4 regions of the Enterobacter sp. JS8-1 genome follow, and region 3 is predicted to be linked to each of the others. Evidence: predicted binding sites of a transcription regulator. Region 3 holds the regulator's gene; each other region holds the start of a gene.
What was found. Region 3 encodes Fur, which represses iron uptake genes when iron is present. Its sites were predicted from a motif close to ATAATAATGAGAACNACTATCAA; they were not measured.
Positions count from the first base shown of each region.

Region 1 (7,859 bases), 2.2 Mb from region 3:
GTTGCCGCCCACATCACGTTGGCACGCACGTCGTAGTTTTCCGGTTCTTTCAGCGCTTTCGGGCCGTCTTCGACGAGCGTCAGCAGAATGCCTTCCGCGAAGCGATCCTGGATTTTGGCATCGACCGGATACGTGACGTACTGCTCAACGGTATGAACAAAGGCATCGACCACGCCGTTCGCCACCTGACGCGCAGGCAGGGTGTAGGTATACACCGGATCCAGAATGGCAAACACAGGCTGAACGTGTTCGTTCATAAAGGCCTGCTTGTCACCGGTCGTTTTACGGGAGATCACCGCGCCCTTGTTGGATTCAGAGCCAGTCGCTGGCAGGGTCAGCACGGAGCCCATCGGGATGGCGCTTTTAATGTCGCTGCCGCGGGTTTCCAGAATGTGCCACGGATCGATGCCGTCAGCGTAGTGCGCTGCCGCCGCGATGAATTTGGTGCCGTCCAGCACGGAGCCGCCGCCGACCGCCAGCAGGAAGGTGATGTTGTCTTCGCGGGCGATTTTCACCGCGTTCATCAGCGTTTCGTAAGACGGGTTTGGCTCAATGCCGCCGAACTCACGCACGTCCAGCCCGTCCAGGGCGCTGTAAACCTGATCCAGCACGCCGGTTTTTTTCACGCTGCCGCCACCGTAGGTAAGCAGCACGCGGGCGTCAGCGGGGATTTGCGCGCGCAGGTCGGCGATGGCGTCTTTACCAAACAGAATGCGGGTTGGGGTGTGAAGATTAAAGTTGTTCATTGCTCGTTCCCTTTAGTGGGTGAAAAACCGTGGTGGCGCAGAGGGCTACCTGATGCTGCACATTGTGGCCGCCCGGGGCTATCCTCTCAATGCACATTCCTGCCGATGTCTTGCCCATTTCTACAGAGCGCTGGAGAAAGCGCGGAAAAGCACGCACACTGTCAGCGTCGGAAACCGTACCCGGAGTAACGTAATATGAACCGTGAAGCGATCTGCCATCAGCTCACTACGCAGATTAAGAGACTGATAGATAACGAAAATGGTGTCAGTAACCTGCTTCCTGACATTCGCCTGCTCTACGGCACGCAGCCCGGGACGCGCACGCCGGTGATGTACCAGCCGGGCATCGTTTTTCTCTTCTCGGGCCATAAAATTGGCTATATCAACGAGCGCGTGTTCCGCTACGACACCAATGAATACCTGCTTCTGACAGTACCTTTACCCTTCGAATGTGAAACCTTCGCGACAGAGGCGGTTCCACTGGCCGGTATTCGCGTCAACGTCGATATTCTTCAGCTGCAGGAGCTGCTGATGGAGATTGGTGAAGACGAGTTTTTCCAGCCTTCGATGGCGGCAAGCGGGATTAACTCAGCGACGCTGTCGGAGGAGATCCTCTGCGCCATTGAACGTCTGCTGGACGTGATGGAAAGGCCGCTGGACGCGCGTATTCTCGGCAAGCAGATTATCCGTGAAATTATTTACCATGTGCTGCTGGGGCCGGGAGGCGGTGCGTTACTGGCGCTGGTGAGCCGACAGACCCACTTCAGCCTGATCAGCCGCGTGCTCAAGCGTATCGAAAGCCAGTACACGGAAAACCTCAGCGTCGACCAGCTGGCGGCGGAAGCGAACATGAGCGTCTCGGCGTTTCACCATAACTTCAAATCGGTGACCAGCACCTCGCCGCTGCAATACCTTAAAACCTACCGTTTGCACAAGGCGCGGATGCTGATGATCCACGATGGCATGAAGGCCAGCGCGGCGGCGATGCGGGTGGGTTATGAAAGCGCGTCGCAGTTCAGTCGGGAGTTTAAGCGCTATTTCGGCGTCACGCCGGGAGAAGATGCGTCGCGCATCCGAACCATGCAGGGAGCTTAGGCTTTTTTTCCCTCTCCCTATGGGGAGAGGGTGAGGGGATCAGGCGCTGCAGTACTTTTTCTTAATCACCACCGCAATCGTCCCTACCAGCCCCGCCACCAACAGGAACATCGGCAGCACCATCAGGAAGGTCATCACCTGGTCTTCATGCTGTTTCACAAACGGGATCATGTTCAGCGCGTAGCCGAGTGTGGTGACTACACCAACCCACAGCAGGGCGCTCAGCCAGTTGAAGAACTGGAAACGGCGGTTCGACAGGCCGGAAATGCCCGCCATGGTGGGCAGAAGCGTGCGAACAAATGCCAGGAAACGCCCGGCGAGCAGCGCCAGCAGGCCGTGCCGGTCAAACATGCAGGTCGCGCGCTGATGATATTTATGCGGCAACTGCGCCAGCCAGCCTTTTACGACGCGGGTATTCCCAAGCCAGCGGCCCTGTAAATAGCTCAGCCAGCAGCCCAGGCTGGCGGCTGACGTGAGGATCACCATCGTCGGCGTGAAGTCCATCACTCCCTTGCCGATTAACGCGCCTGCGAGCAGAAGCAGGCTGTCACCGGGGAGAAACGAAGCTGGCAGTAATCCATTTTCCAGAAACAGCGTCGCGAACATCACGAAGTAAACAATCCCCACGACGTGCGGATCCGCCAGCGCGGCAAAATCGTGTTGCCAGAGCGCCGCAATAATATCTTGAATAACAGCCATGGACTTTCCTGTGGAACAGCAGATATAACGCTATTGTACTCCCGAATTGGCCCGCTGGGGTTGATCGCGGACGCAACTCATGCAGACTTTTCTGCTTGCAGTGTTCACAAAAACGTCCAGGAGTACATTTTCAGCCTGCACTCTACACGATACGTTCAAACCCTGCTGACAAATCCGCAATTAAATCGTCCACATTTTCTAAACCAATATGCAATCGAATCAGCGTGCCGCTGAAGTCCACTTCGCCGCCGGGGCGCAGGGCCGCAATTTGTTCCGGCTGGTTAGGCAGGATCAGGGATTCAAAGCCGCCCCAGGAGTAGGCCATGCTGAAGAGGGTAAAATTATCCAGATAGCTTGCCAGCTCGTCGTTGTTCAGCCGCTTTTTCAGCACGAAGGAGAACAGGCCGCTGCTGCCCGTAAAGTCACGTTGCCAGAATTCGTGACCTTTACTGCCCGGCAGCGCAGGGTGATTCACGCGCTCCACCTGCTGATGCTGCGCCAGCCACTCGGCAACTCTCAGGCTGCTTTCATGGTGTTGACGCAGACGAACTCCCAGCGTGCGGATGCCCCGGCTGGTCATGTAGGCCGTGTCTGCGTCCACCATTTGCCCCATCAGATAGGCGTTTTCACGCAGCTGATCCCAGCAGCGCGCGTTGGAGACCGCCGTGCCAATCATGCCGTCCGAGTGCCCAATCAGGTATTTTGTCGCCGCCTGAATCGAAATATCAATATCGAATTCCAGCGCCTTAAACAGCACGCCTGCCGCCCAGGTGTTGTCGATCATGATAATCGCATCCGGCGCTTTGCTGCGCACGGCCTTCACGATGGCAGGCACGTCGTGCACTTCCATGGTGATTGAGCCGGGAGATTCCAGGAACACAATGCGCGTGTTTGGCTGAATAAGTTCGGCAATGCCTTCCCCGATCAGCGGGTCAAACCAGCCGGTGGTCACGCCGAGCTTGCTGAGGATTTTGGTGCAGAAATCCTGGCTTGGCTCGTAGGCGGTGTTGGTCATCAGGATATGATCGCCCTGTTCCACAAACGCCAGAATGGTGTTGGCAACCGCCGCCGCGCCGCAGGGGAACAGTGCACAGCCCACGCCGCCTTCCAGCTCGCACATGGCTTCCTGCAGAGAAAAATGGGTTAGCGTGCCGCGACGACCATAAAACAGCCCGCCTTTCGCGCGGTTGCGCGTGGCGATTTTTTTCTCCTCAACCGTATCAAACACCAGCGAGGAAGCGCGTTGAATCACGCTGTTTACCGATCCCTGGGTGTATTTCTTGCTGCGTCCTGCCTGCACCAGCGTGGTATCAAGATGCTTCTTTGTCATGTTCGCTAACCCTGTTTTTTATACGTCTGGACGTCCAGACTACCACGATTGTAAAAATGTGCACCCGGATGCTTATCGAATAAGCAGAAAATATTATGAAAAATACGCATAAGAAATTTTTACTGCGTAAGCGCAAGGAATGTGAGCGAAAATTACGGCACTATGTAAATACTAATGAGAACTACTATCAATTCGACGACGTTTTGATATTATTACGCTCAGATTTTGTGATTTGCGTCCTGGAGATACAGAGTGGGTAATAATTTGATGCAAACGGATCTCTCCGTTTGGGGCATGTATCATCATGCTGACATCGTGGTTAAGATTGTGATGATCGGCCTGATTCTGGCGTCCGTTGTCACCTGGGCAATTTTCTTCAGCAAGAGCGCCGAGCTGCTTTCTCAGAAGCGCCGCCTTAAGCGCGAACAGCAGCAGCTGGCCGAAGCCCGCTCTCTGGATCAGGCTTCTGATATGACCTCATCCTTCCATGCGAAAAGCCTGACCAGCATGTTAGTTAATGAAGCACAGAACGAGCTGGAACTCTCCGCAGGCAGTGAAGATAACGAAGGCATTAAAGAACGTACCGGCTTCCGTCTGGAACGCCGCGTAGCTGCCGTCGGTCGTCATATGGGCCGCGGTAATGGTTATCTGGCGACCATCGGGGCGATTTCTCCGTTCGTCGGCCTGTTCGGTACCGTCTGGGGCATCATGAACAGCTTTATCGGCATCGCGCAGACTCAAACGACTAACCTGGCGGTGGTTGCACCAGGCATCGCAGAAGCGCTGCTGGCAACGGCCATTGGTCTGGTTGCCGCGATCCCTGCGGTCGTAATCTATAACATCTTCGCGCGTATGATTGGCAGCTACAAAGCCACGCTCGGTGACGTTGCTGCACAGGTTCTGCTGCTGCAAAGCCGTGACCTGGACCTCAACGCCAGCTCCGTTAAACCGGTGCATGCGGCCTCTAAACTGCGCGTAGGTTGATCGTATGGCAATGCGTCTAAACGAAAATCTGGACGATAACGGTGAAATGCATGAGATCAACGTGACGCCGTTTATCGACGTCATGCTGGTTCTGCTGATTATCTTTATGGTGGCTGCACCCTTGGCGACGGTCGACGTGAAGGTGAATCTCCCGGCCTCGTCCAGCCAGCCGCAGCCGCGCCCGGAAAAGCCTATCTATCTGTCGGTGAAAGCGGATAAATCCATGTTCCTGGGTAACGACCCGGTAACGGATGCGTCAGTCATTCCGGCGCTGGATCAGCTGACCGGCGGCAAGAAAGACACCACCGTCTTCTTCCGTGCAGATAAGACCGTCGACTATGAAACCATGATGAGGGTGATGGACACGCTGCATCAGGCGGGGTACCTGAAGATTGGTCTGGTTGGCGAAGAAAAAGCGGCCGCGAAGTGATAAGGAAGCTGGCGAAAGCCAGCTTTTTTCATTGTGAGGGAGCACGGCCAATCTAACGAGTAATAGCGTATACGGTTTTCCTCTCAACGTGTTCCGGTCGCGTTGAGGTTGATAACGGGCATGATAGCCACATTACCGGCGTAAAAGAGATCTGAATTAGTAAACGAATAAATACGTCCGGTAATGGTTGCGTTGACGTGCGAACCGTACCCAGTGATTCTGGCGCTGCCGGTATCAGCAACCATAAACGGTGTCCTCTTTTTCAGATGGTTAAGCGGATTTGCTTGTTGCTTGGCGTCAAGATAATAGCGGTACACATCTGAAACCGTCGCTCCTCCGCCCTTGTACTTAGTGATGTATAAATACATATCAGATGTAATTTGTTGTTCTGAATAAAGTTCATCATCTGGCGGCTGGTTGGCGTAATACTGAAATACCACAAAAACGAGTAGTGCGACAGTCAGCGCGCGATGCAACCATTTAATAACCGTGCTGCCTGGCATAATCAATTCCTTGTTTAATCCAAAACTGATCGTGCGGGTCATCCCCATAAGGTAGCCAGGTCATGGCGCTGTTGTTTGTAATCCCACGGACCATGATTTCTGACCTGTTGATAAAACCAGTAATAGGTTTGCGGTAGCGCCATATTTCGTCCCACGCTATGCGTGCTGGCTTCGCGCATGTTGTCTAAAACAACGCTCGTTCCTCTGGTTGGCATGAGGGGCAGTACAGCCATGATTGCATCCTTGCAGTTTGATTTTTGGGGATATTTACCCATGATCAATCCTTGAACATTGATACACATCATTTAAGGCGGTGATTTTTTCTCCGCGCAATCGTATTACAACAAGCGCGCAGGAGTTGTGATTTTCTACGACCAGAAAGAGGAAAAGAGTATTTAGCTTTTAGTTTCGGCGGGGTGGGTTGCCAGTGCATCCTCATCAAGCGCAACGCACGTGATGTTTGAGGTGCGATAATCCCCCTCAGACAGTTTACGGGTCAGGCGCAGCGTCGCGGTCTCTCTCGCCAGCAGATACTGATAATTGGCCTCCAGACGTCCCAGAAGCTTCTCTTTCAGCTCCGGGCGCTGCTCGATGATGGCATTCATCACGGCACCGTAGATCTCTTCTTTTACCTGTAACGGGTATATTTCGCGGCGGTTCTGCCATTTCAGGCGCACGAGCGTGGCCGGGATCGATACCAGATCCTGGGTAATACGCGTCATCTCTTCATTTTTACTCTTTTTTAATGCTTCGAGATTTTGCTTTAAGATAAATTCATCGCTTTTTTTATCATCTAAAGTCAAATAGACATTATTATCATTAACTGGTTTCACGTTAATCTTCCCCGAAGTCATAAAAAATGGGGGCGTTTTTTTCTCGAGTAATTAAATTAAGCCAAATTTCATTACCCATTTCGTTTATTTCTTTGGTCTTTTCAGCCATTATTTGACTGAGCTGCTGGGCATCTATTTCACCTTCGGCTTGCAGGTCATTCAGCAGGTGCGCCAAGGCTTCAATTTTCACAGCGCGAAATAAACGGTCTTTAATATGGCGGTCATGCTCCTCCAACACCATATTACGGGATTTGCCCGTTCGGGAAACACCAATTAATATGTCAGACTCGAAATCGGAGAGCTTTCTTTTTCCCTGAGTAAAATTAGCCTCTTTTTCTTCTTTCGTCGGTTGCTGTTCCACAGGCGTAATGTGGTACTTAGCCGGGACGAGACTGTCGGGCAGCATTTTTTAATTTCCTTTAATTTCAACAGGGTGGGGTTGGTAAAGGCGTGAGATTCGTTGACAATAACATGAGGCAATTTTAAAATCAAAAAAAATGGAGCCTACCCATGAACAGCATTTTCTTTACGGTCATCACATTACTATTACTGACCGCTGGTGTGCTTTTATTGATGCAAGAGTTCAATAAAACGAAAGTGTCGAAAGACGCCAGTGAACCGCCGCAACCAGAGTTGATGACAAAAGAGGAAGGAGAAGATCATTTCTCTGTATTGATGAACTCGGTGACACCGGTTTGGTACTGGCGGGTGAACCATGAATATATCGACTTTTTGCACGCGACAATTAAGCGGATGAAAATGTCAGAAATTAATGACACGCCGGGGTTGTTTGAAGCGCAGCGTCGCTGCAGCGACCTGAATTCCGCTGTCTATAAATATTATGACAATATCAAAAAGCGCTGTCTTAATGGCGAGAAAGTCTCGTATTCCGACCTGGACGTATTAAACCTGCGTCAGTGTTTTCGCGAGTTCAGTCTGGAAGCCTACCCGGAGCTGGTGGTATTGGTCTGGCCGGAGTACGCGCGACCGGAGGTTAACCCGGAAGAGGTGTAGGCGTGGTGTTGGTTAGTTGTTGCAAACAGTGAGCGTCGTTGAGATATACTGCCCGCTGGTTTCGATTGCAGACAGGACTCTATGGAACGCTTTTTTGAAAACGCAATGTACGCCTCTCGCTGGCTGCTGGCACCCGTTTATTTTGGCCTTTCCCTGGCACTGGTCGCGCTGAGCATAAAGTTCTTCCAGGAAATTTTTCACGTCTTGCCAGACATCTTCTCGATC
Region 1 is NZ_CP185805.1:4,047,384-4,055,242, reverse strand. Features, by position in the region: gene yqhD (alcohol dehydrogenase) at 1-746, opposite strand, end outside; gene ACOQH0_RS19300 (AraC family transcriptional regulator) at 942-1,841, shown strand; gene yghB (DedA family general envelope maintenance protein YghB) at 1,881-2,540, opposite strand; gene metC (cystathionine beta-lyase) at 2,683-3,870, opposite strand; gene exbB (tol-pal system-associated acyl-CoA thioesterase) at 4,123-4,854, shown strand; gene exbD (TonB system transport protein ExbD) at 4,859-5,284, shown strand; gene ACOQH0_RS19275 (hypothetical protein) at 5,368-5,787, opposite strand; gene ACOQH0_RS19270 (hypothetical protein) at 5,826-6,062, opposite strand; gene ACOQH0_RS19265 (cytoplasmic protein) at 6,183-6,641, opposite strand; gene ACOQH0_RS19260 (hypothetical protein) at 6,622-7,026, opposite strand; gene ACOQH0_RS19255 (ESA_00282 family adhesion-associated protein) at 7,131-7,634, shown strand; gene ACOQH0_RS19250 (TIGR00645 family protein) at 7,716-7,859, shown strand, end outside.
Region 1: a site for Fur is predicted at 4,039-4,061, ahead of exbB (tol-pal system-associated acyl-CoA thioesterase). Genes of this name have one in related genera too.

Region 2 (7,859 bases), 1.8 Mb from region 3:
GAACACCCGTGTGTCGTATCCGATTTACCACATCGACAATATCGTGAAGCCGGTGTCAAAAGCGGGTCATGCTACGAAGGTGATTTTCCTGACGGCGGATGCGTTCGGCGTACTGCCTCCGGTATCTCGCCTGACCGCCAGCCAGACGCAGTACCACTTCCTCTCCGGCTTTACCGCCAAGCTGGCGGGTACCGAGCGCGGTGTGACGGAGCCAACTCCGACCTTCTCCGCCTGCTTCGGCGCGGCCTTCCTGTCGCTGCATCCGACGCAGTACGCTGAAGTGCTGGTAAAACGCATGCAGGCATCCGGCGCGCAGGCCTACCTGGTGAACACCGGCTGGAACGGCACCGGCAAGCGTATTTCCATCAAGGATACTCGCGCGATTATCGACGCCATTCTGGATGGTTCTCTGGACGACGCTGAAACCTTCACGCTGCCAATGTTTGACCTGGCGATCCCAACGTCTCTGCCGGGTGTGGATACGCATATCCTCGACCCGCGCAATACGTACGGTTCACCGGAGCAGTGGCGCGAGAAGGCGGAATCGCTGGCGAAGCTGTTTATTGAGAACTTCGAGAAGTATACCGATACCCCGGCAGGCGAAGCGCTGGTGAGCGCGGGTCCGAAGCTGTAATGCCTTCCCCCTCTCCCTGTGGGAGAGGGCTGGGGTGAGGGCATCAGGCCGCAGAGGTCTTATGTTGTCGGGTGGCGGCTTCGCCTTACCCGACCTACAAAAAAGGGTGGCGAGTGCCACCCTTTTTTTAACCCTCTTTCACCTGCCCCCGCGTCACCGGTACCGGCAGCCAGGCGCGAATGCTCAGCCCACCCCGTTCGCTGGTGCCAATCTCCAGCAATCCGTTATGGTTATCGATAATACGCTGCACAATCGCCAGGCCTAAACCGGTTCCGCTGGTGCTGCGCGCGCTGTCGCCACGCACAAACGGCTGGAACAGATGCTTACGCTGCTCAGGCTTAATGCCAGGGCCATCGTCTTCCACCTGGAACCAGGCGCGGTTGAGTTCAGACCCGCTGCTGACTTTAATCCAGCCATTGCCGTAGCGAGCCGCGTTGACCACCATGTTCGCCACTGCACGTTTGATGGAGAGCGGATGCATGCGCACCTGGATCTCCCCCGCCTGCAGGTCGGTATCAATCTCACGCTCGTAGCCGCTTTCCGCCGCCACCACCTCGCCCAGCACCGCGTTCAGGTCAGCCATTTCCATCGGCATCTCCTGCCCGGTGCGCAGGTAATCGATGAACTGCTCAATGATGGCGTTACACTCTTCGATGTCCTTGTTGATGGACTCGGCAAGGTAACCGTCCTCTTCCCCCATCATCTCCGTCGCCAGGCGAATACGCGTCAGCGGCGTGCGCAGGTCATGGCTAACCCCCGCCATCAGCAGCGTACGGTCATCCGCCAGCTGCTTCACACCTGCCGCCATATGGTTAAACGCACGCGTCACCGAACGCACTTCTGAGGCGCCATACTCGCGCAGCGGTGGAGGAATAATCCCTTTACCGACCTGCAGCGCCGCGTGCTCCAGGTCGACCAGCGGTCGGTTCTGTATACGGATAAACAGCCATGCGCCGCCTATCGCCAGCAGCATGATGGCCAGGGTGTAGCGGAACAGCGGCGAGAAGTCGCCCTGATGGATTTCGGTCAGCGGGACGCGCACCCAGATGTTGGGTGAGAGCCAGGTTTTCAGCCAGACGACCGGCGAGCTTTTGTTGACCTCAACGCGCACTTCCGTTGGGCCACCCAGCTGCTGCGCCATCTGCTGGCTAAGGAATTCGTAGTGTTGCGCCCAGCGCAGGCCAGCGTCTTCCGCCGCTTCGTTGGAGTAGAGCGAAATGCCCAGCTCACGGTAGATTTCACGGCGAAACGCCGGGGGAACAACCAGCTGCGTGCCGTCCTCCAGCTGCAGCTTATCGGTCATCAACATACGGACTTCGTAGGCAAGGACCTTATTAAACTGCTGGAGGCTCGGCAGGATCGCAAAGTTCAGCACCACCAGATAGGTCGTCACCAGACTGACGAACAGCAGGGTGACGATCAATAACAGGGTGCGGGCAAACGAGCTTCGCGGCGAGAAGCGCATTCGCCTCATGCTTTAGAGCCGTCCGGGACAAACACGTAGCCCAGACCCCACACGGTCTGAATATAACGAGGATGCGCCGGATCTTCTTCCACCATGCGGCGCAGGCGGGAGATCTGCACGTCGATGGAGCGTTCCATTGCGGAGTATTCGCGACCGCGCGCCAGGTTCATCAGTTTGTCACGGGAGAGCGGCTCACGCGGGTGGCTGACCAGCGCTTTCAGTACCGCAAACTCGCCGCTGGTGAGCGGCATTGGCTCGTCTTCACGGAACATCTCACGGGTGCCGAGGTTCAGCTTGAACTTACCGAAGGCAATCACCGCCTCTTCCTGGGAAGGCGCGCCCGGCAGTTCGTTCGCCTGACGGCGCAGCACAGCGCGAATACGCGCCAGCAGTTCACGCGGGTTAAACGGTTTTGGAATGTAGTCGTCTGCGCCAATTTCGAGGCCCACGATACGGTCAACCTCTTCGCCCTTCGCCGTCACCATGATGATTGGCATCGGGTTGCTCTGACTGCGCAGACGGCGGCAGATGGAAAGCCCGTCTTCGCCCGGTAGCATCAGGTCAAGGACCATCAGGTGGAAAGATTCACGGGTCAGCAGACGGTCCATCTGCTCAGCGTTCGCGACGCTACGAACCTGGAAGCCCTGCTCGGTCAGATAACGCTCAAGCAGCGCGCGCAGGCGCATGTCGTCATCCACGACCAGAATTTTGTAGTTTTCTTGCATTGTGTGTACTCCCAAAGGTTCGGATAGTCTTTGTAACAGCGTATTCTAAAAAAGTGCACGTATTCGACCAGCTAATTCTGGTATAAATTCTAGTCGAAATTGTTACAAAGCATATTTAACAGCAGCTTATCTGCTCATTTCATCACATAAATCATTATTAATCCTGTCTGTTACACTGTGTGGTACGTATTGTGCGCAAGACAGTAAACCGGCAGCAAAGGCTTCACCATGAAAACGCCCCTGATCACCCGCGAAGGGTACGAAAAGCTCAAAAAAGAGATGGATTACCTGTGGCGCGAAGAGCGTCCCGAGGTGACCAAAAAAGTCACCTGGGCCGCAAGCCTGGGCGATCGCAGCGAAAATGCTGACTACCAGTACAACAAAAAGCGACTGCGTGAGATCGACCGCCGGGTTCGCTACCTGACGAAGTGCCTTGAGAACCTGAAAATTGTCGATTACTCCCCGCAGCAGGAAGGCAAAGTGTTCTTCGGCGCGTGGGTTGAAATTGAAAACGATGACGGCAACACCCTGCGGTTTCGCATCGTTGGCTACGATGAAATTTTTGGTCGTAAGGATTACATCTCCATCGACTCACCCATGGCGCGCGCGCTGCTGAAAAAGGAAGTGGGCGATCTGGCCGTCGTTCAGACCCCTTCCGGTGAAGCCAGCTGGTACGTGAACGAAATCGAGTACGTTAAATAGTCCGAGAGCGCCCTCCACGGCTGGCATTTTGCCGTGTCAGCCCGTATAACTATCCCCTGATTTTTTCGACTCAACAGATGATAAAGCCATGATGAAAGATTCGCTCTGCCGCATTATTGCGGGTGATATTCAGGCCAGAGCCGAACAGGTAGAAGCTGCCGTTCGCCTGCTTGATGAAGGGAACACCGTGCCATTTATTGCACGCTATCGTAAGGAAGTCACCGGTGGTCTGGATGACACGCAGCTGCGTAACCTGGAAACGCGTCTGGGTTATTTGCGCGAGCTGGAAGAACGTCGGCAGGCAATCCTCAAATCCATTGGCGAACAGGGCAAGCTGACCAGCGAGCTGGAAAACGCCATCAATGGCACCCTGAGCAAAACCGAACTCGAAGATCTCTATCTGCCGTATAAACCGAAGCGCCGCACGCGTGGGCAGATTGCGATTGAAGCGGGTCTTGAGCCGCTGGCCGACCTGCTGTGGAACGAGCCGTCCCACGATCCCGATACCGAAGCGGCGAAATTTATCGACGCTGACAAAGGCGTAGCGGACACCAAAGCCGCCCTCGACGGCGCGCGCTACATTCTGATGGAGCGCTTCTCTGAAGACGCCGCCCTGCTCGCTAAAGTGCGTGATTATCTGTGGAAGAATGCCCACATCGTCTCTACCGTCGTCACGGGTAAAGAGGAAGAAGGCGCGAAATTCCGCGACTACTTCGACCACCACGAACCGATCTCTACCGCCCCTTCACACCGCGCGCTGGCGATGTTCCGCGGCCGCAACGAAGGCGTGCTCCAGCTCTCCCTGAACGCCGACCCGCAGTTTGACGAGCCGCCGAAAGAGAGCCACTGCGAGCAGATCATCACCGATCACCTCGGCCTGCGCCTGAACAACGCCCCGGCGGACAGCTGGCGTAAAGGCGTGGTGAGCTGGACCTGGCGCATTAAGGTGCTGATGCACCTCGAAACCGAGCTGATGGGCACCGTGCGCGAGCGCGCCGAAGACGAAGCCATTAACGTTTTCGCCCGCAACCTGCACGACCTGCTGATGGCCGCCCCTGCGGGCCTGCGCGCGACCATGGGCCTCGATCCGGGCCTGCGTACCGGTGTGAAGGTTGCCGTCGTTGACGGCACCGGCAAGCTTGTCGCCACCGACACTATTTACCCGCACACCGGTCAGGCAGCGAAAGCGGCCGTCGTGGTGGCGGCGCTGTGCGAGAAGTACAACGTGGAACTGGTCGCCATCGGCAACGGTACGGCCTCACGCGAAACCGAGCGTTTCTACCTCGACGTGCAGAAACAGTTCCCGAAAGTGACGGCGCAGAAAGTGATCGTCAGCGAAGCGGGCGCATCCGTCTATTCCGCGTCTGAACTGGCGGCGCTGGAGTTCCCGGACCTGGACGTTTCCCTGCGCGGCGCGGTCTCTATCGCACGCCGTTTACAGGATCCGCTGGCCGAACTCGTGAAGATCGACCCGAAATCCATCGGTGTGGGCCAGTATCAGCACGACGTGAGCCAGACGCAGCTGGCGCGCAAGCTGGATGCGGTGGTGGAAGACTGCGTAAACGCCGTCGGCGTTGACCTGAACACCGCCTCCGTTCCCCTGCTGACTCGTGTGGCGGGCTTAACCCGCATGATGGCGCAGAACATCGTCGCCTGGCGTGATGAGAACGGCCAGTTCCAGAACCGTCAGCAGCTGCTGAAGGTGAGCCGTCTGGGGCCGAAAGCCTTTGAGCAGTGCGCGGGCTTCCTGCGTATCAACCACGGCGATAACCCGCTCGATGCCTCTACCGTTCACCCGGAAGCCTACCCTGTGGTGGAGCGTATTCTGGCCGCGACCCAGCAGGCGCTGAAAGACCTGATGGGCGACAACAGCGCGCTGCGTAACCTGAAAGCCTCGGATTTCACCGACGAGCAGTTTGGCGTGCCGACGGTTAGCGACATCATCAAAGAGCTGGAAAAACCGGGCCGCGATCCGCGCCCTGAGTTTAAAACCGCGACCTTTGCTGACGGCGTGGAGACCATGAACGACCTGCTGCCCGGCATGGTGCTGGAAGGTGCGGTCACCAACGTCACCAACTTTGGCGCGTTTGTGGATATCGGCGTGCATCAGGACGGTCTGGTCCATATCTCTTCCCTTGCCGACAAGTTCGTTGAAGACCCGCATACCGTGGTCAAAGCGGGCGACATCGTGAAGGTGAAAGTGCTGGAAGTGGATCTGCAGCGCAAGCGTATCGCCCTGACCATGCGTCTGGACGAGCAGCCGGGCGAAACCAACGCGCGCCGCGGCGGCAACGGCGGCGGTCGCGAACAGCAGCGTCCGGCCGCGAAGGCCGCGAAACCGCGCGGGCGTGACGCGCAGCCTGCGGGCAACAGCGCGATGATGGATGCGCTGGCAGCGGCAATGGGTAAGAAACGCTAAGCTTGTCAATGCCCGGTGGCGCTACGCTTACCGGGCCTACGGTTTTGTAGGCCGGGCAAACGCAGTGCCGCCCGGCAAGCAGACTGCAGGTAATTAAAATAAATATGGCGACTCCATATTTAAACCACTATTTATCACTCCATTAACAAATAAGCTTTTTATTCCTTCCCGGTAATTCTGCAAATATTGAGCAAGGTCAAGCAGACCGCAAATTAATACGATTAACAACATTCCGTCACAGTTTTAATATTGCTGATAAAAACTATTCTCATTATCATCATTGTGTAGATTATTTAACCTCCCGTGGAATCAGGCGCTATGCAATTCACTCCAGACAGTGCATGGAAAATTACCGGTTTTACTCGTGAAATTAGCCCCGCCTATCGGCAAAAGCTCTTGTCACTCGGCATGCTACCCGGCTCGTCATTCCAGGTAGTACGCGTGGCCCCGCTGGGCGACCCCGTTCATATCGAAACCCGACGCGTCAATCTGGTACTGCGTAAGAAAGACCTCGCCTTAATTGAAGTCGAAGCGTTATCTCAATAACAAGCCAGCGGTTCAGTGAGTCTATTACAATGAAAAAATTAACTATTGGCTTAATTGGCAATCCTAATTCCGGCAAGACAACCTTATTTAATCAGTTAACCGGTGCGCGCCAGCGCGTCGGCAACTGGGCAGGCGTGACGGTTGAACGCAAAGAAGGCCAGTTCACGACAACGGACAATCAGGTCACGCTGGTTGACCTGCCGGGCACCTATTCGCTCACCACGATTTCATCCCAGACCTCGCTCGATGAGCAGATCGCCTGCCACTATATTCTGAGCGGTGATGCGGATCTGCTCATCAACGTAGTGGATGCGTCCAACCTTGAGCGCAATCTCTATCTGACGCTGCAGCTGCTTGAGCTGGGTATTCCCTGCATCGTGGCGCTTAACATGCTCGATATCGCAGAGAAGCAGAAATTGCGCATCGACGTCGATGCCCTCTCCGCCCGCCTGGGCTGCCCGGTGGTTCCGCTGGTCTCTACCCGCGGGCGCGGCATTGATGCCCTGAAGCTGGCCGTTGACCGCCACGCAGGTAACGCCGACATTGAACTTGTGCACTACGCGCAGCCGCTGCTTCGTGAAGCCAGCCAGTTGGCGCAGGAGATGGACACCGCCATGCCTGCCAGACAGCGTCAATGGCTCGGCCTGCAGATGCTGGAAGGCGATATCTACAGCCGCGCATATGCCGGTGATGCAGCGGATAAACTCGACGTGGCGCTGGCACGCCTGAGCGACGAGCTGGATGACCCGGCGCTGCACATCGCGGACGCACGCTATCAGGCCATCGCCGCGATTTGCGACGTGGTCAGCAACGCCCTGACGGCGGAACCCAGCCGCTTTACCGCCGCCGTAGATAAGATTGTGCTCAACCGCTTCCTCGGTTTGCCCATCTTCCTGCTGGTGATGTACCTGATGTTCCTGCTTGCCATTAACATCGGCGGCGCGCTCCAGCCTGTCTTTGACGCCGGTTCCGTCGCGATATTCGTGCACGGTATCCAGTGGCTGGGCTACACCCTGCACTTCCCGGAATGGCTGACCATCTTCCTCGCCCAGGGGATTGGCGGCGGTATCAACACCGTGCTGCCGCTGGTGCCGCAGATCGGCATGATGTACCTGTTCCTCTCCTTCCTCGAAGACTCCGGCTATATGGCTCGCGCGGCGTTCGTGATGGATCGCCTGATGCAGGCTCTGGGGCTGCCGGGTAAATCCTTCGTGCCGCTGATCGTTGGCTTCGGCTGCAACGTGCCATCGGTGATGGGTGCACGTACGCTTGATGCGCCGCGCGAGCGGCTGATGACCATCATGATGGCGCCGTTTATGTCCTGCGGCGCGCGCCTGGCCATCTTTGCGGTCTTTGCCGCCGCTTTCT
Region 2 is NZ_CP185805.1:4,452,396-4,460,254, forward strand. Features, by position in the region: gene pckA (phosphoenolpyruvate carboxykinase (ATP)) at 1-634, shown strand, start outside; gene envZ (two-component system sensor histidine kinase EnvZ) at 762-2,108, opposite strand; gene ompR (two-component system response regulator OmpR) at 2,105-2,824, opposite strand; gene greB (transcription elongation factor GreB) at 3,053-3,526, shown strand; gene ACOQH0_RS21345 (Tex family protein) at 3,615-5,945, shown strand; gene feoA (ferrous iron transporter A) at 6,264-6,491, shown strand; gene feoB (Fe(2+) transporter permease subunit FeoB) at 6,521-7,859, shown strand, end outside.
Region 2: a site for Fur is predicted at 6,201-6,223, ahead of feoA (ferrous iron transporter A). Genes of this name have one in related genera too.

Region 3 (7,859 bases):
GGTGCTCAGCGCCGAGGAAGCTTTCGCAATAGATTTTGTACGCATCTTCCGTACCGGATGGACGCGCAGCGAACCAGCCGTTTTCGGTCATCACTTTCAGACCACCAATAGACGCACCGTTGCCCGGCGCCGCCGTCAGACGCGCGGTGATCGGATCGCCCGCCAGGGTGCTTGCGCTGACCATCTCCGGAGAGAGTTTGGACAGAGCGGCTTTCTGAGCAGAGGTCGCGCCAGCCTGAATGCGGTTATAGCTTGGCGCACCAAAACGTTCCGCCAGCGCGTTGTAATGTTCCTGCGGGTTCTTACCGGTGACCGCGGTGATTTCCGCCGCCAGCAGGCACATGATGATGCCGTCTTTGTCAGTTGACCACGGCGTGCCGTCGAAGCGCAGGAAGGACGCGCCCGCGCTCTCTTCACCGCCGAAGCCGAAGCTGCCGTCGTGCAGACCGTCAACGAACCACTTGAAGCCCACCGGCACTTCCACCAGCCTGCGGCCCAGCGCCTCGACCACGCGGTCGATCATCGCAGAGGAGACCAGCGTTTTACCAACAGCCACCTCTTTGCCCCACTGCGGGCGATGCTGGAACAGGTAGTTAATTGCAACGGCCAGATAGTGGTTTGGGTTCATCAGCCCGGCAGGGGTGACGATACCGTGACGGTCATAGTCCGGGTCGTTAGCAAACGCCAGGTCGAATTTATCACGCAGCGCCAGCAGGCCCGCCATCGCGCACTCGGAGGAGCAGTCCATGCGGATCGCGCCGTCTTTATCGAGGTGCATAAAGCGGAAGGTCTGATCGACATGATCGTTCACGATGGTCAGATCCAGCTTGTAATGCTCTGCAATGCGCTTCCAGTATTCAATACCGGAGCCGCCCAGCGGATCCACGCCCAGCTTCAGACCGGCTTTCTGGATGGCCGCCATATCGACGATATCCGCCAGCCCTTCCACGAATGGCTGAACCAGATCCTGCTCTTTCACATGACCGGACGCCATGGCGGCATCCAGAGTGATACGTTTAACGCCTTTCAGATCGTCGGCTAACAGGGCATTCGCACGGTCTTCCACCACTTTGGTGACGTTGGTGTCTGCCGGGCCACCGTTAGGCGGGTTGTATTTAATGCCACCGTCGTCTGGCGGGTTATGAGATGGCGTAATGACGATACCGTCAGCCTGTGCGCCACCTTTTTTGTTGTGTACGAGGATTGCGTTAGAGACCGCAGGCGTTGGCGTGAAACCGTTGTTCTCCTGAACAATCACATCCACACCGTTCGCTGCCAGCACTTCCAGTACGGAAATAAACGCCGGTTCAGACAGGGCATGAGTATCTTTCCCCACGTAGCATGGACCGGTAACACCATTTTTGGCGCGCTCTTCCGCGATGGCCTGGGCAATGGCCAGAATGTGCGGTTCGTTAAAGCTATGGCGCGCCGCACTACCGCGGTGACCAGATGTGCCGAACTTCACTGCGTGTTCTGCGTTGCCCACGACCGGCTTCAGCACGTAATACTGCGCGGTCAGTTGAGCGACGTTAATCAAATCGCTTTGTTGTGCAGGTTGGCCTGCACGGCTGTGATTTGCCATTGCCTGGTCCTTTTGATGCAAGGGTTAAATTGTACCGCAAACCTTTTCAATCAATTCCGCCGGGAACTGCATGGACTGCATGATGTGTTCAACCATGCTGCACTTGCGGCCCGTATTGGTATTGGTGATGACCCAGTACGGTGTGCCAGGGACATGTTTAGGTTTGGTTTGATTGCCATTTTGTAACAGCGTCTGTTCGTCGCCCGCGAAATAGACACGGGTGCGACCGTGGAGCGACTCGGTCGCTTCAGCAAACGCTTTGTTATCCAGTGAATGAAGTGTAGACAGCACCAGCATAAAGCGGTTAACCGCCTTTTTCTGCTCTGCGTATTCATCAGACAGCAGCAGTTCACGTACTGCGCGCACTTTATCTTTTGCCGGTATCACGGCAGGTTTTGCTTGTGCAACAACGCTCGGCTGAGACACGACATCTTTTGTGACAGGGGTAGCAGGCTGTGAGGCGGCGGAAATTTTAAGCATACGCCGTAAAATGTCGGACGCGCTCTCCCCGATATGCCGCGTCTGGCTGGCAATAAACTGATAGAGTTCGTCATCAACTTCGATTGTTTTCATCTTAATCCAGTGCGATATCTTATCTGAATACAAGTCGTTGGGATTATAAGGTCAAATCCCAACAGCGGATAGCGTCAAACCCGGCAGGCGGCAAAAGTCAGATTAAACTGGATCCTTGCAGCCGGGCGGCAGAATGGTCAACATGATACCCTAACCTGACATACGTAAAAAAAGAACTTTGCCATGAAATTGAATACCCGAGCGCAATCTGCACAATCGCCGAACAATAATTCTCCCATCGTACTGGTTCACGGGCTGTTTGGTAGCCTCGATAACCTGGGCGTGCTGGCGCGCGATCTGGTTTCCGACCACGATATTTTACAGGTTGATATGCGCAATCACGGTCTTTCCGGGCGTTCCGACGAGATGACCTACGCGGCGATGGCGCAGGATCTGCTGGATACGCTGGATGCACATAACCTGCAGAAGGTAACGCTGATCGGGCATTCCATGGGTGGCAAAGCGGTGATGGCCCTGACGGCGCTTGCGCCAGAGCGTATCAACGGGCTGGTTGTCATTGACGTCGCGCCTGTGGATTACAACGTCCGCCGTCACGATGAGATTTTCGCCGCTATTAATGCGGTCACAGAAGCGGGCGTCGCAACACGCCAACAGGCCGCCGCCGTAATGCGTGAGCATCTGGATGAAGAAGGCGTCGTGCAGTTCCTGCTGAAGTCGTTTGTCGACGGGCAATGGCGTTTTAACGTGCCGGTGCTCTGGGAGCAATACAACAACATCGTGGGCTGGGAAAACGTCCCCGCGTGGCCACACCCTACCCTCTTTATTCGCGGCGGAAACTCGCCTTACGTTACCGATGCCTACCGCGACACGCTGCTGGCCCAATTCCCGCAGGCTCGCGCCCATGTGATCGCCGGTGCCGGGCACTGGGTTCACGCCGAAAAACCGGACGCCGTGCTGCGCGCCATTCGTCGCTATCTCTCTGATACTGCAAATTGATTAAAAAGAGAGCGACTGGAAGGTTGTGGGCTTCCAGTCGTTGGCGTGCCGTTTTCGGTGATGTATGATGGCGCGCTTATCGCCCGGGCATTAGCAGGGCGGCGTATTTCCCCCGAAGTCTCAGAATCATGGCCAAAGAACAAACGGACCGTACGACACTAGATCTGTTCGCGAATGAGCGTCGACCGGGACGACCGAAAACGAATCCGCTCTCGCGCGATGAACAGCTGCGTATCAATAAACGCAACCAGCTTAAACGCGATAAAAATCGTGGGCTTAAGCGTGTCGAACTGAAGCTGAACGCCGATGCTGTCGATGCACTAAATGAGCTGGCCGAGGCGCGTAACATCAGCCGCAGCGAACTGATTGAAGAGATGTTAATCACCCAACTTGAGACATTGCGCAGCAAGGCATAAGTCTGAAAATCCCCTTTATGACCCTTTTCATGTAGCACAGAGTGCAGTCCTGCGCGATAGCTGTTTCCGCAGGGTTGCCTGTTCTGCTATTATTGCCCTTATCCGTGGACAAATTGCGCCACCATACCATTAAGTTTCAAGAGGTTATTTTACTCATGGCAATCATCGGCATTTTCTTTGGCAGTGATACCGGCAATACCGAAAATATCGCAAAAAACATTCAAAAACAGCTCGGTAAAGACGTTGCCGATGTGCACGACATCGCCAAGAGCAGCAAAGAAGATCTCGAAGGCTATGACATCCTGCTGCTGGGTATCCCGACCTGGTACTACGGCGAAGCGCAGTGTGACTGGGACGATTTCTTCCCAACCCTGGAAGAAGTTGACTTCAACGGTAAGCTGGTCGCGCTGTTCGGTTGTGGCGACCAGGAAGACTACGCAGAATACTTCTGTGACGCACTGGGCACCATCCGCGACATCATTGAACCGCGCGGTGCTGCTATTGTGGGCCACTGGCCAACGGCGGGTTACCACTTTGAAGCCTCTAAAGGCCTGGCAGACGACGACCACTTTGTCGGCCTGGCCATTGACGAAGACCGTCAGCCGGAACTGACCGCTGAACGCGTTGAGAAATGGGTTAAGCAGGTTCGCGAAGAACTGAACCTCGACGACATTCTTAACGCCTGATTTCCCGGTGGCGCAACTCCGGTTGCGCCCGCTTACCAGGTAAAACCGATTAAATTAATTGCTACAAACTTTTAACTTTTTCGTTCAGACCTGTACAATATCCCCCTGGTAAAAAGTGGATGCCATCGAACAAGTTTGTTGGTGATACCACGTTTTTATAAGCATACTTTGCTTGAGACTTGCAGTTTTCATTTAGCCATGGCAGTTCTATAATGAGACGCATTATCCCAAGTGCATTTTCTGTCACTTCTTCATTAGAAGTGAATCGTTTAGCAACAGGACAGATTCCGCATGACTGACAACAATACCGCATTAAAGAAGGCTGGCCTGAAAGTAACGCTTCCTCGGTTAAAAATCCTTGAAGTGCTTCAGGGGCCAGACAATCACCATGTCAGTGCGGAAGACCTCTACAAACGTCTTATCGACATGGGTGAAGAGATTGGGCTGGCAACCGTGTATCGTGTGCTGAACCAGTTCGATGACGCGGGCATTGTTACCCGTCATAACTTCGAAGGCGGCAAATCCGTTTTCGAGCTGACCCAGCAGCACCATCACGATCACCTGATCTGCCTCGATTGTGGCAAGGTTATTGAATTCAGCGATGATTCCATCGAATCACGCCAGCGTGAAATCGCCGCACGTCACGGTATTCGCCTGACCAACCACAGCCTGTACCTGTATGGTCACTGTGCTGAAGGCGATTGCCGTGAAGACGACCACGCGCACGACGCAAAATAATATCGTGTTTATACTCTGAGCCAGCCGTAAGGTTGGCTTTTTTTTTGCCTGTTTTTGGGCAAAAAAAAGCCCGGTGACGCAGCGCCACCGGGCATAAAGCAACTTATTTATTGTTACTGCGAATATCGCTCCAGATCTTATCGCAACGCTTCGCCACTTCCTGATCGTTACCGGTTTTACGCGCCTGAATGCAGGCCTGGTAATCCATCACGCGGACGTTTTCCTGCGTCGCAAACTGCTCATGCGCTTTCTCTTTCTTCAGCACGTTCAGCACGCTCTGACAGGCTTCGATTTTCTCGGGCGACCCTTCCGCCGTATTGATACAGGCGCTATAGGCCTCCTTCAGGCGGGAATCTTCTTTTGGTGCCTCAGTCTGAGCACACGCCACCAGCCCTGATACCAGCAACGCGACGATTACGATTTTTTTCATCATGTGCAGTCTCCATACCGGCGGGACATTGCCCGCCGGTGTGTTCATCAGAAGATAGTGAATGGCGCAATGACCATGAATTTCACGTCACGTTCATCCTGGAAGATGTTGCCGTAACCGCCCGCGTAACTCGGGATATCGGAGTGGTTGTCATACTGCGTGAAGTGCAGTTTGAACATCGTGCCTTTTGCACGGCCATCCTGCAGGGTGTAGATTGCATCCAGGCTGTAAGAAGACTCTTTCAGACGATAGTTTGGATCGTAGTACGCGTCCGGTGTCGCCATATCCGCAGGTTTTGCGCCCCAGGCGTAAGCGTAAGATGCACCCACCGCCCAGCCAGGCAGGTTCCAGTTTTTCAGGTCATACATTGCGCCGAAGAACACCGCTTTTTCGCCGTCGGCGTTGAAGTCAGAGCGGTTATCCCACCAGATATCGAGACGACCGTTAGAGGACGCGTAGGTTGGCGTCATACGCTGCAGGAAATAGCCCTGCTGCCCTTCTGCCTTCACCCATGTTCCTTCCAGACGTAAATCGACCTGGCCCACTTTGTAGCCGAAGGTCAGTGCCTGCAGCCATGCAGTGCCGTCATAGATATCGTTAACGGTGCCATTGCTGGCTTTATCGCGCGTGCCGTAAAACTGGTAGCTGGTGCTCAGCGGGCTGCCCACGACATCAAATTTGTAGCTGGCTTTAGCAAAATACTGATCGATATAACCTTCCGCCTGACCAAATGCAGCTTCCAGGACCAGGTCGTTTTTGAAGTCGTATTTTGCGCCCAGCGAGTGGAGGTAATCGACTTTGGTTTTCTTATCGTTCTGGTAGAACTTGTCCATCTCAATGTGCCACGGTGCTTTGTACTCGTTGGTCCACATATAGGAGAAGCTCAGCGCGCCCGCATCGCCGTAGTCAAAGTTAGCCCCGGCTTCCGCACCCTGGTAGGTACCCGGCATAAAGCTCCAGTGCGGCGCTAACAGCGTTTGACCGGTTGGCTGAATATAGCCCCCACGTGCCCACACCGGGCCGTATTTGAATTTCGCTGCTGCCTTGTACAGGCTGACACCGCTTTTATCGCCAGACCAGTCTTCTTTATACGCTTTGTTACTGGAGGAGAAGGCGATTTCGTTCGGGTGTGCGCTGTCGCCGTTTTCAGCCATTTCAATGGCGGTGAAGGCAGCAATATCCAGACCGAACATATCCGCGGCATAGCCTGACTGGAAGTCCAGGTTGGCGTTCCAGGTGGAGTGCGAAAGGTTGGTTTTGTATTTGTCTTCAGTGACGTCTTTACGGTCACGCTCACGCTGCCAGTAATAAATACCGCCCGTGAGGGTAGAATCATCGATGAAACCTTCTGCCTTAGCTTCTGGGGTGATCGCCAGGCTCGACATTGCTGTCACACCGACGATAGCCAGCGCCAGCGCACTACGTTTGCCACTGAACGTACGCATAGATTATTCCTCTTTGACGAATTAAAACGCCTTAACGGCGAAAATATAAAAGACCAAAAGGTCAGGGGTAGTTAGAAATACCCTCGAATTAACTACCGCCTTTAGGTTATTTTTCGCGACGCGAATTATCAATGCTTTTCCGTGGGCAAAAGTCAGGATTATGACGAAGTGCACATAATTCGTAGTGCTTTGTAACATTTAGAGGAGAGCGAGGATTGGCGGGGAAATATCAGAAATTTCAGCGGGTAGCGCAGGTATTTGCTGTTTATTTTTCATCCTTTTTGTATTTCGTAAAAATACAAACTTTTTTTTAGAAAAATAAGTAGCACCTCATTGACCTGATATTTTAGCGGCTTATCTTTAAGCCCTGGCTTAATACCATGATCATTAAATAAAAAAAACGCCGCAATAAGCGGCGTTTGTTTCTCCTTGACCAGAGCAGCAATATTATTCGCCGATCTTAGCCCAGGTGTCACGCAGGCCGACGGTACGGTTAAATACCGGTTTTTCTGCGGTGCTGTAACGGCTGTCCAGGCAGAAGTAACCTTCACGCTCGAACTGGAACGCTTTACCCGCTTCAGCCGCTTTCAGGGACGGCTCAGCGTAACCCTGCCTGATAACGAGTGATTCAGGATTAATGGTCGCCAGGAAATCGTCAGCCGCGCCTGGGTTAGGCACGCTGAACAGACGGTCATACAGACGGATCTCAACCGGCAGCGCATGGGAAGCGCTCACCCAGTGAATAACGCCCTTCACCTTACGGCCATCAGCAGGGTCTTTACTCAGCGTTTCTGCATCGTAAGAACAGAAAATGGTGGTGATGTTACCTTCTGCATCTTTCTCAACGCGCTCAGCTTTAATCACGTATGCATTACGCAGACGGACTTCTTTGCCCAGCACCAGACGCTTGTACTGCTTGTTCGCTTCTTCGCGGAAGTCAGCACGATCGATCCAGATCTCGCCGCTGAACGGCACGTCGCGGGTACCCATCTCCGGCTTGCTCGGATGGTTAGGCATAGACACCAGCTCGCT
Region 3 is NZ_CP185805.1:1,385,201-1,393,059, reverse strand. Features, by position in the region: gene pgm (phosphoglucomutase (alpha-D-glucose-1,6-bisphosphate-dependent)) at 1-1,582, opposite strand, end outside; gene seqA (replication initiation negative regulator SeqA) at 1,607-2,155, opposite strand; gene ybfF (esterase) at 2,339-3,112, shown strand; gene ybfE (LexA regulated protein) at 3,241-3,528, shown strand; gene fldA (flavodoxin FldA) at 3,684-4,214, shown strand; gene fur (ferric iron uptake transcriptional regulator) at 4,506-4,952, shown strand; gene chiQ (ChiQ/YbfN family lipoprotein) at 5,056-5,382, opposite strand; gene chiP (chitoporin ChiP) at 5,430-6,827, opposite strand; gene glnS (glutamine--tRNA ligase) at 7,275-7,859, opposite strand, start outside.

Region 4 (7,859 bases), 1.4 Mb from region 3:
GCGTAAGCAGTCGGGCTTTGATTTACGCCATTTCGTTGACGTGAATTTCACGCTTCCGGGTGAAGGCGAAAAATACGTTCCCCCCGCCGGACAAAGCCTTCGTGAGCACATTGATGGGCTGTGGCCTGTGCTGACCCGCACAACGGACAAAGCCAGCAGTAAATGGGATTCACTCCTGCCCTTGCCGAAATCCTACGTCGTGCCCGGGGGACGTTTCCGCGAGGTGTATTACTGGGACAGCTATTTCACCATGCTGGGCCTGGCCGAAAGCGGCCACTGGGATAAAATCAGCGATATGGTGGACAACTTCGCCTATGAAATTGACACCTTCGGCCACATCCCTAACGGCAACCGCAGCTATTACCTGAGCCGTTCGCAGCCACCGTTCTTCTCCCTGATGGTCGAACTGCTGGCGACGCATGATAAAGATGCGTTGAAAAAATACCGTCCGCAGATGGAAAAAGAATATGCCTACTGGATGGTGGGCGTCGATGGCCTGCAGCCGGGCCAGGCCAACAAACGCGTGGTGAAACTGGATGACGGGACAATCCTTAACCGCTACTGGGATGACCGCGATACCCCGCGTCCTGAATCCTGGCTCGATGATGTAAACACCGCTAAAAACAACCCTAACCGCCCGGCGACGGAAATTTACCGCGATCTGCGCTCGGCAGCCGCGTCAGGGTGGGACTTTAGCTCCCGCTGGATGGACGATCCGCAAAAGCTTGGCACCATCCGCACCACCAGCATTGTGCCAGTGGACCTGAACGCCCTGATGTTCAAGATGGAGACGCTGCTGGCACGGGCAAGCCAGGAGGATGGCGATTCCGCTGGTGCGAGCAAATATGAAGCACTGGCCGCCTCGCGGCAAAAAGCTATTGAGAGCCATCTGTGGAATGAAAAAGAGGGCTGGTACGCGGATTACGATCTTAAGAGTAAAAAGGTGCGTAATCAGCTTACCGCCGCCGCCCTGTTCCCGCTTTACGTGAAGGCTGCGGCACAGGACCGCGCGGATAAAGTGGCTGCAGCTACCGCTTCACGCCTGCTGAAGCCGGGCGGCATTACGACCACCACTATCAACAGCGGCCAGCAGTGGGATGCGCCAAACGGCTGGGCACCGCTGCAGTGGGTCGCAGCGGAAGGATTGCAGAACTATGGCCAGGAAAAAGTGGCGATGGACGTGACCTGGCGCTTCCTGAAAAACGTTCAACACACCTACGACCGCGAGAAGAAGCTGGTGGAGAAGTATGATGTCTCGTCTACCGGCACCGGCGGGGGCGGCGGTGAATATCCGTTGCAGGATGGATTTGGCTGGAGCAACGGCGTGACGCTCAAGATGCTGGACCTGGTTTGTCCGAAAGAGAAACCCTGCGACAGCGTACCGGAGAATCAGCCTGCGGCGAATGATGACGCCGCGCCAGCGAAAAGCGCGGCGCAGTAAGGGTATTGCCGGGTGGCGGCTACGCCTTACCCGGCCCCCCCTCACCCCAGCCCTCTCCCTCAAGGGAGAGGGAGTCATCCATGCAGCCATTATTTTGTGGGGAACCCTCAGCCCACCGGCAGAGGGGTAAAGCTCATCAGAAGCTGTAACTCGCCCCTAGCTGGAACGTCCGGTCACGTCCAATCCAGCAGTTGGTTGCGTCGTAACAGGTCAGCGCCTCTTTATTGGTGATGTTCTGCGCGCTGGCTTTAACCGTCAGCCCTTCCAGAGACGGCAGGACTTCGCCCATGCGGTAAGAGGCCGCCAGATCGTACTGCGTGGTGCCCCCAAGTTTGCCCGCATCGTTACTCGGTGAAATTTCCATCGGCCCGGTATAGCGCGCGCCAGCCCCCAGCATCAACCCTTTCAGCGGCGTACTGTCGAAGGTGTAGTCGCCCCACAGGTTAAAGGCATTCTCCGGCACCTGGGTTGGACGCTTGCCCTGGTATTTATCATCTTCCGTATTGATGACGTGGGTGTAAGCGTAGTTCGCAATCAGCGTCAGGTTATCCGTCGGACGGCTGACCGCCGACAGCTCAGCCCCTTTGGATTCCACTTCCCCGGTCTGACGGTAGTTGAGGAAGCCGGGATCGGAGGTGACGACATTTTTCTGGCGAATGTTAAACACCGATGCGGTAAAGGTGGTGGCGTAGTCCGCCAGCAGGTATTTCACCCCACCCTCAACCTGCTTGCTGGTGGTTGGCTTGACGTCTTTGGCGACAAGCGTCCCCTGTGGGGATACCGGCGCAAAGCCTTCGGAATAGCTGATGAACGGCGAAATCCCGTTGTCGAAGGCGTAAAGCGCGCCCAGACGTTTGGTGACCCGATCCTGAGAAACATACGCTTTGTCGCCGTTTTGCAGGTAATTCGTGGTCACGGAGCGGTAATCGTCATAGCGCAGGCTGCCCAGCAGATTTAATCCGCCGAACTCCACCTGATCCTGCAGGTAATAGCCGTTCTGCTGATAGCTCAGACGGTTTTTCTGGGCGGTATACAGCCCCAGCGCGCCTTCATCGATTTGCGCGTGGTCAGGATTGCGCATATCAATACCCGGTGTTGAGGAGGCGTATCGGTAGTGGAAGTGCGAGTTCAGCTTCTGATAGTCAAACCCGGCCAGCAGATGATGTTTCCATTCCCCCAGCGCAACCGTTTTGGTGACCTGGTTGTCGATGTTGAAGCTCTGAAGATCTTCATCCGTGGTGTAAGCAAAGCGATTGAGTTGATAGACCTCGCTCCCTGGCCCGGTTGAATAGACGCTGCGCTGATGGGTATCCACGTCGAAGTAGCGCGCTTTCTGATTAAAGCCCCAGCCGCTATCAAACTCATGCTCAAAGCTGTAGCCCAGCATCCACTGTCGCTGTTTGAATCCACTCCACTCGTCCCCGGCATAGTCCCGGCGATCGGCGTAGCTTGAGCGCAGATAGGCGAGCGGCAGCGGGTCGGACGGCGACAGGCTAGGCGTATTTTGCGCCAGCGCATCAATGGTGAGGCGCGTTTTGCTGTCCGGCTGCCAGGTCACTGACGGTGCCACGAGGTAGTTTTCGTAGCGCGTGGTGTGCGGCTGGTCGTCATTTTCCGTCGCTTTCCCCAGCAGACGGTAGTTCCAGTCGCTGTCAGCGATTTGCCCGGTTGAATCGAGGTAGCCCTCTTTCAGGTTACGGGTGCCGGTGTTAAAACCCACCTCGGTACGGGAGGCTTTTTGCGGCTTCTTACTTTGAATATTCACCAGCCCCCCCGGCGAGCCGCCACCGTACAGCACTGAAGAGGGACCTTTCAGAATATCAACGCTCTCAATCAGCAGCGGATCGATGCGCGCTTTGGTGTTACCGGTGACGTTATACGGCAGCTGCAGACCGTTATAGAATTCCTGGTCAACGGTAAACCCGCGGATTTTGTATTCGCTCATGTACGAGGTACTGCCCCTCACCTCGGTCGAGACGCCCGGGGCATAGCGCAGGATTTCATTCACGGAGTTCGCGTGACGCTTTTCTATCTCCTGCTCAGAAAGGGTATTGATCACCTGCGGCGTTTTACTTTCTGCCACCGCCGATTTGGTCGCACTGTTCGTCCATGAAGGAAGCGCGCTGCCCTGCTCTGCGCCCGTAACTACGATAGTCGATTCTTCGGCGAAAGCCTGTGCCTGCAATGCCAGCGCCACGGCTCCTGCCAACGCACATAACGCAAAACGTGAGGTATTCATAATTGTCGTCTTTGTTATAGATAATACTAGGAACGACAATTATTATCATTTCGATTAGCAAATCAATACGCGAATAAAAAAAACGGCCCTCAGGTGAGAGCCGCTTGTGAACATGTTATGCCCGTCGGAGTAACCGGAATATGCCCAGTACAACGATCGCGCCGACCACCGCGACCAGGAAACTGTGGAGATCGAAACCGCTGATGCTGCCGCCAAAGCCAAACATCGTTGCCAGCCAGCCGCCGACAACCGCCCCGACCACACCGAGTACACAGGTCAGAATAAAGCCGCCACCATCATTTCCCGGCATGATCAATTTGGCGATAGCGCCGGCAATAAGACCAAAGATAATCCAGGCGATGATACCCATAGCGATGCCCTCTTGCAGGTTTAACGCATGCACGGAAAACCTTCCGCGCTGGTGACTTAAGTATAGGTCATCGCCCGAAAATGATTTTTATCTCACCGACTTAAATTACGGCGGCCAGTAAAAAAAATCACCGGTTTGTATTAAGTTTCATTTCAGATTGCCGATAACGCAGAGACAGTCTGTCAAATATCAAGGAGCAATCTGGCGTGAGTAATTACAGTGAGCAGTTCCTGAAACAAAATCCGCTGGCTGTATTAGGGGTATTACGCGACCTGCAAAAAGGTGAAGTGCCGCTACGCATGCGTTGGTCAAACAATCAGTTTATCAGCAAGATCCTGGACGTGTCGTCCGACCGTCTGATCGTCGACCTGGGCAGCCAGGAGCATGAGAACCGCGCCGCACAGCGGGCGGAAAAAATCGCGGTGATGGCTGAAACCCACGGCGCAAAGGTGGAATTTATTCTGCCGCGACTGGAGCTGAGCGAATATCTGGGGCTGCCTGCTTTTACCACGCCGCTGCCTGATAACCTCTGGTTTGTCCAGCGTCGGGAATATTTCCGCATCAGCGCCCCGCTCCAACCTGCTTATTTTTGTCGGGCAAAAATGCCGGATAAAAAAGAGATCCGCTTCCGCCTTTTTGACCTGTCGTTGGGCGGCATGGGCGCGCTGATGGATACACCAAAACCTGACGGGCTGGTTGAAGGCATGCGATTCACGCAGATTGAGCTGGATATGGGCGGCTGGGGACGGTTTTATTTCGATGCGCAGCTGATTGCCATCAGCGAGCGTAAAGTGGTGGACAGCAAGAACGAGACCATTTCCACGCCCCGTCTGAGCTTTCGCTTTCTCAACGTGGGGCCGGGTGCAGAGCGCGAGCTTCAGCGCATCATCTTCTCTCTGGAGCGAGAGGCGCGGGAACGGGCCAATAAAGTCTTGTGAGGGGCGTCGGGCAGCGAGGCCGCCCGACAACGGCGTTACATGGCGTCCATCGCTTTCTGTACTTTCCAGATATACCGAGGTGCCTGCGGTGACGGGTGGTTCTTCACTACATGTTCAAAGAACTCGTCTTTGTCCATGTCGTTTATCTCTTCAATCGCCTCTTTACGGTCGGACGAGAAGGTTCTGAGCAGCGCACCGGCACCGTTCACGTAAGAGACCACCAGCGCGTACTGCATCACTTCAGGATCTTCAATACCCTTCAGCACGCCGTGTTCCAGAATGCTCAGGTAAGCTGTTCCCATCGAGATGTTGCGTTCCGGGTTTTTCAGCTCGCTGGTCGACGGTTGACCGCGCCAGCCCATATAGCGGTAGACCTCTTTGCCTGCCGTTGATGCTTTAAGCTGCATCAGCCCCACCGCGTTGGATTTACTGACGAGCGCTGGGTTGCCGCCGGATTCCACGGCAATGATCGCCGTGACCAGTCGCGGGCTCACGCCCCAGGCCTTCCCGGCTTGTTCGCTGATCGGCATCCACTGCATGGCCCGTTTCACCGGCACTTCCGGGTTCCAGGGCGGATTTTGATAATCATGTTTTGAACTACAGCCAGCAAGCAACACAATCAAAAAAGCAAACCATCTCAATTTCACGTCATCTATCCTTATAGCCGGTCATCGCAGTGCGCCGCCTCTTGAAGCAGGCGGCGTATAAGCGGCATGATATAGACAATTAGTTTCTCATTCAGCAAGGAATTGCCATGTCTCAGTTTCATCTCATCGCGCCGTCGGGTTACTGCATCAACCAGGACGCGGCACAGCGGGGCGTTCAGCGCTTACTGGAATCTGGTCATCGGGTAGAAAATCAGACTATTATCCCCCGCCGCCTGCAGCGTTTTGCCGGAACGGAGGCGCAGAGACTGAATGATATCAACAACCTGGTGAACCTGAAGGGCGCTAACCAGATTGTGCTTGCGGTGCGCGGCGGGTATGGCGCGAGCCGATTGCTGGAGAGTATCGACTGGCAAGGCCTGGCAAAACGCCAGCAGCAGGATCCTCTGCTGATATGTGGACACAGCGATTTCACGGCGATCCAGCTCGGCCTGCTGGCACTGCACAACGTCATTACCTTCAGCGGCCCGATGCTGGCCGGTAACTTCGGCGCGCCGGAGCTGGATGCGTTCACCCAGGAACATTTCTGGCGCGCGCTGCAAAATTCGACCTACAGCGTTGAGTGGCAGGGAAATGGGCCGCACTGGGAATGTGAGGGCCAGCTCTGGGGTGGAAACCTGGCGATGCTGGTGTCGCTGATTGGCACGCCGTGGCTGCCCCAGATTGAGGATGGCATCCTGGTGCTGGAAGATATCAACGAGCACCCGTTCCGCGTCGAGCGCATGCTGCTCCAGCTTTACCATGCGGGCATTCTCGGGCGACAGTCCGCCATCGTGCTCGGCAGCTTTAGCGGATCGGCACCGAATGACTATGATGCAGGCTACTCCCTTGAGACGATGGTTGATTTCATCCGTTCGCGGCTGGACATTCCGGTGATTACGGGACTGGATTTTGGCCATGAGCAGCAGACCGTTACCCTGCCGCTGGGCGCTCAGGCGACGCTGACGCATAATAATTCAGGCAGTCGACTCACTCTCAGCGGCCATCCGGTCTTAAAGGTATAAAAAAGCGCTTAAACCGCCTCAATAAAACGCTGTTCCTGTCGTTAATATGTTAGGGTTTTAATAACAGCGTTAACATTGAGGTGGGAGTACGACAACATTGGATGCCGCAGCAATAATCAGCCTTTTCATTCTGGGTTCTGTGCTTGTAACCAGCAGTATTTTATTGAGTTCATTTTCATCACGTCTCGGCATACCTATTCTTGTTATTTTCCTTGCCATCGGCATGTTGGCTGGCATTGATGGCATCGGCGGTATCCCATTCGATAATTACCCTTTCGCTTACATGGTCAGTAACCTCGCGCTGGCGGTGATCCTGCTGGACGGCGGGATGCGCACCCAGGCGAGCTCTTTCCGCGTCGCCTTAGGGCCTGCGCTGTCGCTCGCGACGGTCGGCGTGTTGATTACCTCCGGCCTCACCGGAATGATGGCCGCGTGGCTTTTCCATCTCAATCTCATGGAAGGTTTGCTGATCGGCGCGATTGTCGGTTCAACCGACGCCGCTGCGGTATTTTCCCTGCTTGGCGGTAAAGGGCTAAACGAGCGCGTCGGCTCAACGCTTGAGATTGAGTCCGGCAGTAACGATCCGATGGCGGTATTTCTCACCATCACGCTGATTGAGATGATTCAGCAGCACGAAACCGGATTAAGCTGGATGTTCGCCTGGCATATCCTGCAGCAGTTTGGGCTGGGGATTGTTATCGGCCTGGCGGGGGGATACCTGTTACAGCAGATGATCAACCGCATTTCGCTGCCCGCGGGGCTTTACCCCCTGCTGGCGCTGAGCGGCGGGATTCTGATTTTTGCCGTCACCACCGCGCTGGACGGCAGCGGCATTCTCGCCGTCTACCTCTGCGGTTTCCTGATGGGCAACCGGCCGATCCGTAACCGACATGCCATTTTGCAGAACTTCGACGGCCTGGCGTGGCTGGCGCAAATCGGCATGTTCCTGGTGCTGGGCCTTCTGGTCACGCCATCCGACCTGCTGCCGATCGCCGTTCCGGCGCTGCTGCTTTCTGCGTGGATGATCTTCTTCGCCCGTCCCCTCTCGGTGTTCGCGGGTCTGCTGCCGTTTCGCGGCTTCAACCTGCGCGAACGGGTATTCATCAGTTGGGTGGGCCTGCGCGGCGCGGTGCCGATTATCCTTGCGGTGTTCCCGATGATGGCCGGTCTGGACAACGCGCGGCTGTTCTTTAACGTGGCGT
Region 4 is NZ_CP185805.1:2,794,265-2,802,123, forward strand. Features, by position in the region: gene ACOQH0_RS13270 (alpha,alpha-trehalase) at 1-1,441, shown strand, start outside; gene ACOQH0_RS13275 (TonB-dependent siderophore receptor) at 1,578-3,680, opposite strand; gene ACOQH0_RS13280 (GlsB/YeaQ/YmgE family stress response membrane protein) at 3,796-4,050, opposite strand; gene ycgR (flagellar brake protein YcgR) at 4,257-4,988, shown strand; gene emtA (membrane-bound lytic murein transglycosylase EmtA) at 5,024-5,635, opposite strand; gene ldcA (muramoyltetrapeptide carboxypeptidase) at 5,743-6,657, shown strand; gene ACOQH0_RS13300 (potassium/proton antiporter) at 6,755-7,859, shown strand, end outside.
Region 4: a site for Fur is predicted at 3,701-3,723, ahead of ACOQH0_RS13275 (TonB-dependent siderophore receptor). Genes of this name have one in related genera too.